Regions from separate parts of the Paenibacillus sp. FSL R5-0766 genome, predicted to be linked through region 3. Evidence: riboswitches for the same ligand, from Rfam matches in the RefSeq annotation. Region 3 holds a riboswitch; each other region holds the start of a gene.
The links. A riboswitch is a leader RNA that binds a small molecule or an ion and turns the genes downstream of it on or off. The one in region 3 is predicted to bind S-adenosylmethionine.
Positions count from the first base shown of each region.

Region 1: it holds a riboswitch for S-adenosylmethionine, as region 3 does, so the genes downstream of both, MKY66_RS24660 (methionine ABC transporter ATP-binding protein) here and mmuP (S-methylmethionine permease) in region 3, are expected to answer to the same signal.
Region 2: it holds a riboswitch for S-adenosylmethionine, as region 3 does, so the genes downstream of both, metA (homoserine O-succinyltransferase) here and mmuP (S-methylmethionine permease) in region 3, are expected to answer to the same signal.

Region 1 is NZ_CP150227.1:5,689,400-5,691,673, forward strand. It holds gene MKY66_RS24655 (methionine ABC transporter permease) at 1-84, opposite strand, end outside; gene MKY66_RS24660 (methionine ABC transporter ATP-binding protein) at 85-1,116, opposite strand; SAM riboswitch class I at 1,243-1,384, opposite strand; gene MKY66_RS24665 (Cthe_2314 family HEPN domain-containing protein) at 1,521-2,237, opposite strand.
Region 2 is NZ_CP150227.1:1,970,095-1,972,368, forward strand. It holds gene corA (magnesium/cobalt transporter CorA) at 1-360, opposite strand, end outside; SAM riboswitch class I at 812-935, shown strand; gene metA (homoserine O-succinyltransferase) at 1,172-2,089, shown strand; gene MKY66_RS09010 (PLP-dependent transferase) at 2,114-2,274, shown strand, end outside.
Region 3 is NZ_CP150227.1:6,038,843-6,041,116, reverse strand. It holds gene MKY66_RS26230 (Ger(x)C family spore germination protein) at 1-687, shown strand, start outside; SAM riboswitch class I at 758-859, shown strand; gene mmuP (S-methylmethionine permease) at 952-2,274, shown strand, end outside.

The DNA of each region.
Region 1 (2,274 bases), 350 kb from region 3:
GAACAAGCCTGATACACCCAAAATTTGCAGTGTCTCTATGGAAGCTTTACCAACCTCTTCCCAACGTACGGTTGAAAAATCCATCTAACGAAGCACCTCCACATCAAGTCCCTCAGCGGTTAGTTCTGATATCGTCCGATCAATCGCATATGAATCACCCTCTAACCGAACGGTCAGCTGTCCATAAGGAACCTGTTTGATCGTAGAGATTGTACCTTGCAGGATGGCAAAATCCACTCCCGTTTTACGTACCGTTCTGGACAAAATCGCTTCATATGTTTTGTTACCCAGAAAAGATATCTTCACAAGTTTGGAAGCAACACCTGCCTGCAATTCAACGCCATTCGCCAGAGCGGTCTCTTCCAGAGCAAGTCCAGCTTCATGGTCACGCATCATAAAGTCCCGCGTAATCGCATGTTGCGGCTTCAGGAACACTTCTGTTACAGGTCCCTGTTCCACAATGCCGCCTTGATGAATGACAGCCACCTTGTCACAGATGTTCTGAATGACATGCATCTCATGTGTAATCAGCACAATCGTAAGGTTGTACTTTTCGTTAATGTCGAGCAATAACTTCAGGATTGAATTGGTCGTCTGCGGATCAAGTGCCGAAGTAGCCTCATCACAGAGAAGTACATTCGGATCACTTGCAAGTGCTCTCGCAATCCCTACACGTTGTTTCTGGCCACCCGATAATTGAGCCGGATATTTGCTGCTATGGTGCTCCAGACCAACCAGTGCCAGCATTTCCTTCACTTTGCGATCAATGGCTTCCTTGGGTGTATTCACAAGTTTTAGTGGAAAAGCTACATTGTCATATACCGTTGCCGAGGATAACAGATTAAAGTGTTGAAAAATCATCCCGATTTTGCGTCTCTGTTGCTGCAATTCGGTTTTGCTCAGTTCAGTCAGGTTGATTCCGTCAACCCATACTTCACCCTCCGTAGGCCGTTCCAGCAAATTAATACAGCGAATCAATGTGCTTTTGCCCGCTCCGGAATGGCCAATCACTCCGTAGATTTCACCCTTTTGGATGCTCAAATTCAGCTCGGACAACGCTGTTGTAGATTTTGCCCCTTTGCCGTACGTTTTCGTTAAACCTTTTAATTCAATCAATCGCACTTGCCCCTTTCCAACCACCTACATGTATCTTTACCCGATCTAAAGGAAAACTCCCCTTAAAGTACAAAAAAAGAGCCCTTTGCAGATACAAAGAGGGCTCTTTACGTGAAAGAATATACCTTCTCATCTGCCAAAATCGTGTCTCGCACCATTTTGTAGGAATTAGCACCTAACATCTATAACGAATGATACATGTATCATGTCGTTACAAATCGGTTGCCGGGCTTCATCGGGCCTGTCCCTCCGCCGCTCTCGATAAGAAATATGTTGTTGTAGGATTTTATAAGTTCATGTAGTTTATGCTTTATAATGTGAACGTAACTTTTGAAATATCAGTTCAATCTTTGTCACTGTAACATTCTGATTGAAACTCAGTATATTCCAAGTATTCCGATTTGTCAAAGGGAATTATTTCTTTTCCATATTTTGTTGATATAACGATAAGAGGCTGTTAACGTTTCACAGACCATATCCACGCCCTGACGCATTTCCTGCACATGCTGATTCAGATCCTCCAATTTCACTTTACCTTGCAAGGTCTGGTGTAACTGCCACAGGTCATCGTGCATTTCTGAGTTCATGTAGTGAATTTCCATATTACGTCGCTTGCGCAGCTTGCTCATCGGTTCACGATAAGAGTCCTTGATCTGTATTAATTGCAACGCAAGATCATGATGCTCCCTCGCATAATCGAACTGCCTTAACACCGTAAAATAAGAAAAATGCGCTTTGGTATTGGAAGTATTCAGCTGGAATATTTCATTTAATACCGTGCCCACTTTATCCAGAATGGCAAAGCAGCGGATAAAGCCATCTTTGTAGAAATAAACATATCGGGCATACTCGGCTTTTTCAGTCGGCGTCATATCATCCGTTGAACCTGCAACGACCTTTTTACGAAAATGAGCAGCAGCGAAACTGCTTTGCTCCAGTTCATCCAGTGAGGAGATGAGTCCCTGAGTCCACACATACAGTTTCCGATAGTCATGCGTGGGATCATGGTCCACATGCATTTGTCGTTGAAATAGCTCAAGCGTATGCGCCATTGCGTCCATCGCTGCCTTCAATTTACCTTCGTTTATACGTGGCTTTTCCCCCAACAACGTTCGCAGCATATCTAACCTCCTCTTTTCCAAATCAACAAGAATTCAT
Region 2 (2,274 bases), 2.9 Mb from region 3:
TTCCCACAGGATGGGTTTCAGTGTACGCAATTCGCTGACCTTTTGCTTGGTAACACTAATAATGAAATGTCTGCCGAGAAACAGGTTGACCGCACGTAGAAATATCTCTTCATCATCGAAACGGATGCTATTAATCACAATAAAATAATGGTTCTCATAAATTTCAATCTTCGGACGTTGTTCTTCGTCACTAAGACAGTCTTCCACAGCCAGATCATGCATCAAGAACAGCGGCTGAAGTACCGCCAAATCGTCTACGTCTGCATCAATCCAGTAAAAGCCTTCCGCTGGTGGAGTCAGCGCCTGCTGAATGTCGTCCACCGGAATAAATACACCGTTGTTTACCAACCGGATTTTCATCGTTAATCTACTCCTTCTGCACCCGCCAACTTGGCGGATATTATCATTATGGGCGCAAAAAGAACAAATCAGCCGGTCGGCAGCGGAGCCTGGAGATCAGGGCTGCGTTCACTATATAATCAAACGGAAGTCACGTCCCGCTGCCGGCATGCTGATGTCAATTCTCTATGCAGTTTGTCGGAATTCGGCTGCCAGTCAGGCCTCGGGTCGCCATCCATTTAATATGTCACCTCTCACATAAGGGTTTATAACACCTTGTTTAGTATACCGCTGGTACAAGGTGCTTTCAAGCGCAAAAATGTGTCTATTTCGCGCCCTGAGGCAGTGTATGACAACGGATGATGAACGGTTCCGATCTGGGAAGCAGACATCGAACTGCATCTTGACGTGAGGGCATTAATGTAATAAAGTAGACGGTGAACCATATTAAATTACAATCTAATACAGCGAAATCTTATCAAGAGTAGGTGGAGGGACTGGCCCGATGAAACCCGGCAACCGGCGGTATACCGCACGGTGCTAATTCTTGCAGCGACTAAGTGTCAAGTGGCACTGTTGTAACTGAGAGATGAGAGAGGCGCATATCTTTTTTACATATGACCTTTCTCGAAATCCGAGGAAGGTCTTTGTTATATGCCCCGACTTCTCAGCAGTGATTTTCGCTAAGGAACTTGAGGTTGTTTTTAACGTTGGATGAAAGAGAAATTCAATGTTTTTACAAGCTCAAGGCAGTCTATAACTGTATTGATGTGAAGACATCAAGCCAGGGGTGGCTGCATCTATCTATGCACAAGGAGGAGTTAGACTTACTATGCCAATCAAAATACCCGATACTCTGCCAGCAAAAGAAGTACTTGAAGGAGAGAATATCTTCGTCATGGATGAAACTTCTGCATATCAGCAGGATATTCGTCCACTCCGTATCGCTATATTAAACCTGATGCCCACAAAGGAAACGACCGAAACACAATTGCTTCGTCTGGTGGGAAACACGCCTATTCAGGTGGATGTCGTTCTCGTACATCCCAAATCCCATACGTCGAAGAATACGTCTCAAGAGTATTTGGATCTGTTCTATAAAACCTTCGATGAGATTGAGCACCGCCGTTTCGATGGAATGATCATTACAGGTGCCCCGGTGGAACAGATGGATTTCGAAGACGTGAACTATTGGAATGAAATCCAGGAGATCTTCGAATGGACCAAAACCAATGTGACTTCAACCCTCCACATATGTTGGGCTTCCCAGGCAGGTTTATACCATCATTTCGACGTACCCAAGGTTGCACTTGATGAAAAGTGTTTTGGCGTTTTCCCACATACCATCAATAAACCACATGTTCCGTTGCTGCGTGGATTCGATGAAGTATTCAACGTTCCACATTCCCGTCATACGGAAGTGAGACGCGAAGATATTGAAAAGAATGAGAATTTAGAGATTTTGGCTGAATCCGAGGAAGCGGGGATCTTCCTGGTTGCTACCAAAGACGGCAAACAGATTTTTGCCACAGGACATGCCGAGTATGACCCGTTCTCATTAAAGTGGGAGTATGACCGGGATACAGCCAAAGGGTTGGATATCGCATTGCCTAGACATTATTATCCGAATGACGACCCTTCCCGTGTGCCACCGGCTACTTGGCGCGCTCATGCCAACTTATTATTCTCTAACTGGCTCAATTACTATGTGTATCAAGAAACACCTTACGATATTGGCCCGCAAATCTAATCGAGATTACAGGAGGATGCAGCAATGGAAGACAACAACAAGTTGAAAATCGAAAGCCGCTTAGCACAAATTGGGTCCATCAATGAACCGGTAACAGGCGCCATTAACTTTCCGATCTATCAATCCACTGCGTTTCGCCACCCGAAGCTTGGACAAAGCACGGGGTTTGATTATATTCGTACGAC
Region 3 (2,274 bases):
GATCCTTCCCAGATTCCAGCATTTTATCTTACAGGAATTACCGGTAATTCGTACTTGTCCAATAAAATCCTGGACCCTGTTTTGCTCTCCAAATTAGATGCACAAATGCAATCTGGTTCCAGCTTCTTGCTCCAAAATGTACTGAACTTCAACGGAGAGGACAAATTCTCCGGTGCCAGTATCTTTAATGGGAAAACGACCAAATTCATCGGTGAACTCAGCCAAACGGATCTAGAAGGGCTATCGTGGATCAGACCTAAAGAAAAAGGAGGCATCTTGAAGACATATAATAAAGCAGGATTCACTGTTGTATATGAAATGAAGAAGAAAAAAACAAAAATAATTCCAAAAGTGGTTGGCGATGATATTTCATTCCATGTGAAGACCGAATCCGAAGGCTGGTTGATGGAAGATTGGCGTTCGCCCGAAAGAGAGGAAAAAGGGGATTATCTTAGAGAACTAGAAAAAGAATTTGCTGAACTGGCCGAACAACAGATTCGCCAAGTGTTATACAAACTGCAGCATACTTATAAAGTAGATGTTGCGGATTTTCGGGATAGCCTGCGTATCAAGGAACCTAAGACATGGAAAAGAGTCAAAGACGATTGGGATAACATTTTTAGTACCGTGCCAATCACGTACGATGTGAAGATTACCATCACCAATCCGGGGTCTTCCACCGAATAGCGATGTGTTTCTTTTATGATTTAAATGTTGACACATTCATGATAGATCGCTATATTAGTAAAAAATCATTTTCTTATCCAGAGAGGTGGAGGGACTGGCCCTTAGAAACCTCAGCAACAGATCTGAAGGATACTGTGCTAATTCCAGCGGGTGAAAGCCTGATAGATAGGAGCGTTTGTTTTTATTTGTCAGTAACGGCGCACTCTTTAGGCAGAGTGGGTCTTTTTTGTTTTTTCTGGATGAAGAAGTAGGGGAGCAGCAGGTATGGAGAACAACAACGACAAAGGCCATTTTCAGCGGAAAATGCAGGCACGGCATGTGGTCATGCTCTCTCTCGGAGGAGTTATTGGAACGGGATTATTCCTCAGCTCAGGTTACACCATTCAGCAAGCGGGACCACTGGGAACCATTTTGTCCTATCTGATCGGAGCCATCGTTGTATATCTGGTGATGCTCTGTCTAGGTGAACTGTCTGTTCATATGCCAGAGACGGGAGCATTTCATAGTTATGCTGCCAAATATATCGGACCGGCAACAGGTTACACGGTAGCTTGGTTGTACTGGTTAACCTGGACTGTTGCGCTTGGCTCCGAATTCACAGCCGCCGGATTGCTGATGCAGCGCTGGTTCCCATCGGTGAACGTATGGATATGGAGCGCGGTTTTTGCACTGATGATCTTTCTGTTTAACGCTTTAACGGTGAAATTATTTGCGGAATCCGAGTTCTGGTTCTCATCTGTAAAAGTAGTGACTATCGTAATCTTCATTATTATCGGTGGCGCAGCCATGTTTGGGTTCATTCCCATGGCGGATGCTGAACCGGCTCCATTTCTATCGAATATTACCGCATCCGGGTGGTTCCCTCATGGGGCTACAGCGATATTGATGACCATGCTTGCTGTAAACTTTGCCTTCTCAGGCACCGAGTTAATCGGCATTGCCGCGGGTGAGACGGAGAACCCGGAAAAGACGATACCAAAGGCTATTCATACAACGCTGTGGCGTTTGGTTATTTTCTTCATCGGAACGATTATTATCTTGTCGGCCTTGCTACCCATGTCGGATGCCAGTGTACTGGAAAGTCCGTTTGTAGCGGTAATGGAACGGGTGGGCGTACCTTATGCAGCAGATATTATGAACTTTGTTATTCTGACGGCGATTCTCTCTGCTGCCAATTCAGGCCTATATGCATCTTCACGGATGCTCTGGTCTCTGGCTGACAAAAAAACGATCTCTCCGTGGTTTGCCAAATTGACCAAAAGCGGGGTACCCCTGAATGCACTTCTGATCAGTATGGTAGGTGGTGCGCTGGCCTTGCTGTCCAGCATCATTGCGCCAGGTACGGTGTATATTACGCTGGTTTCCATTTCAGGTCTGGCTGTCGTTGCGGTATGGATGAGCATAAGCGCTTCCCAATACATGTTCCGCAGACAATATATCCGGGAAGGCCATGCGGTCAAAGATCTGGTCTACCGCACACCACTCTATCCGGTGGTACCGATTGTTTCATTTATATTATGCCTGGCTTCATGCATAGGTATTGCTTTTGACCCGACGCAGCGAATTGCGCTGTATTGTGGGGTTCCG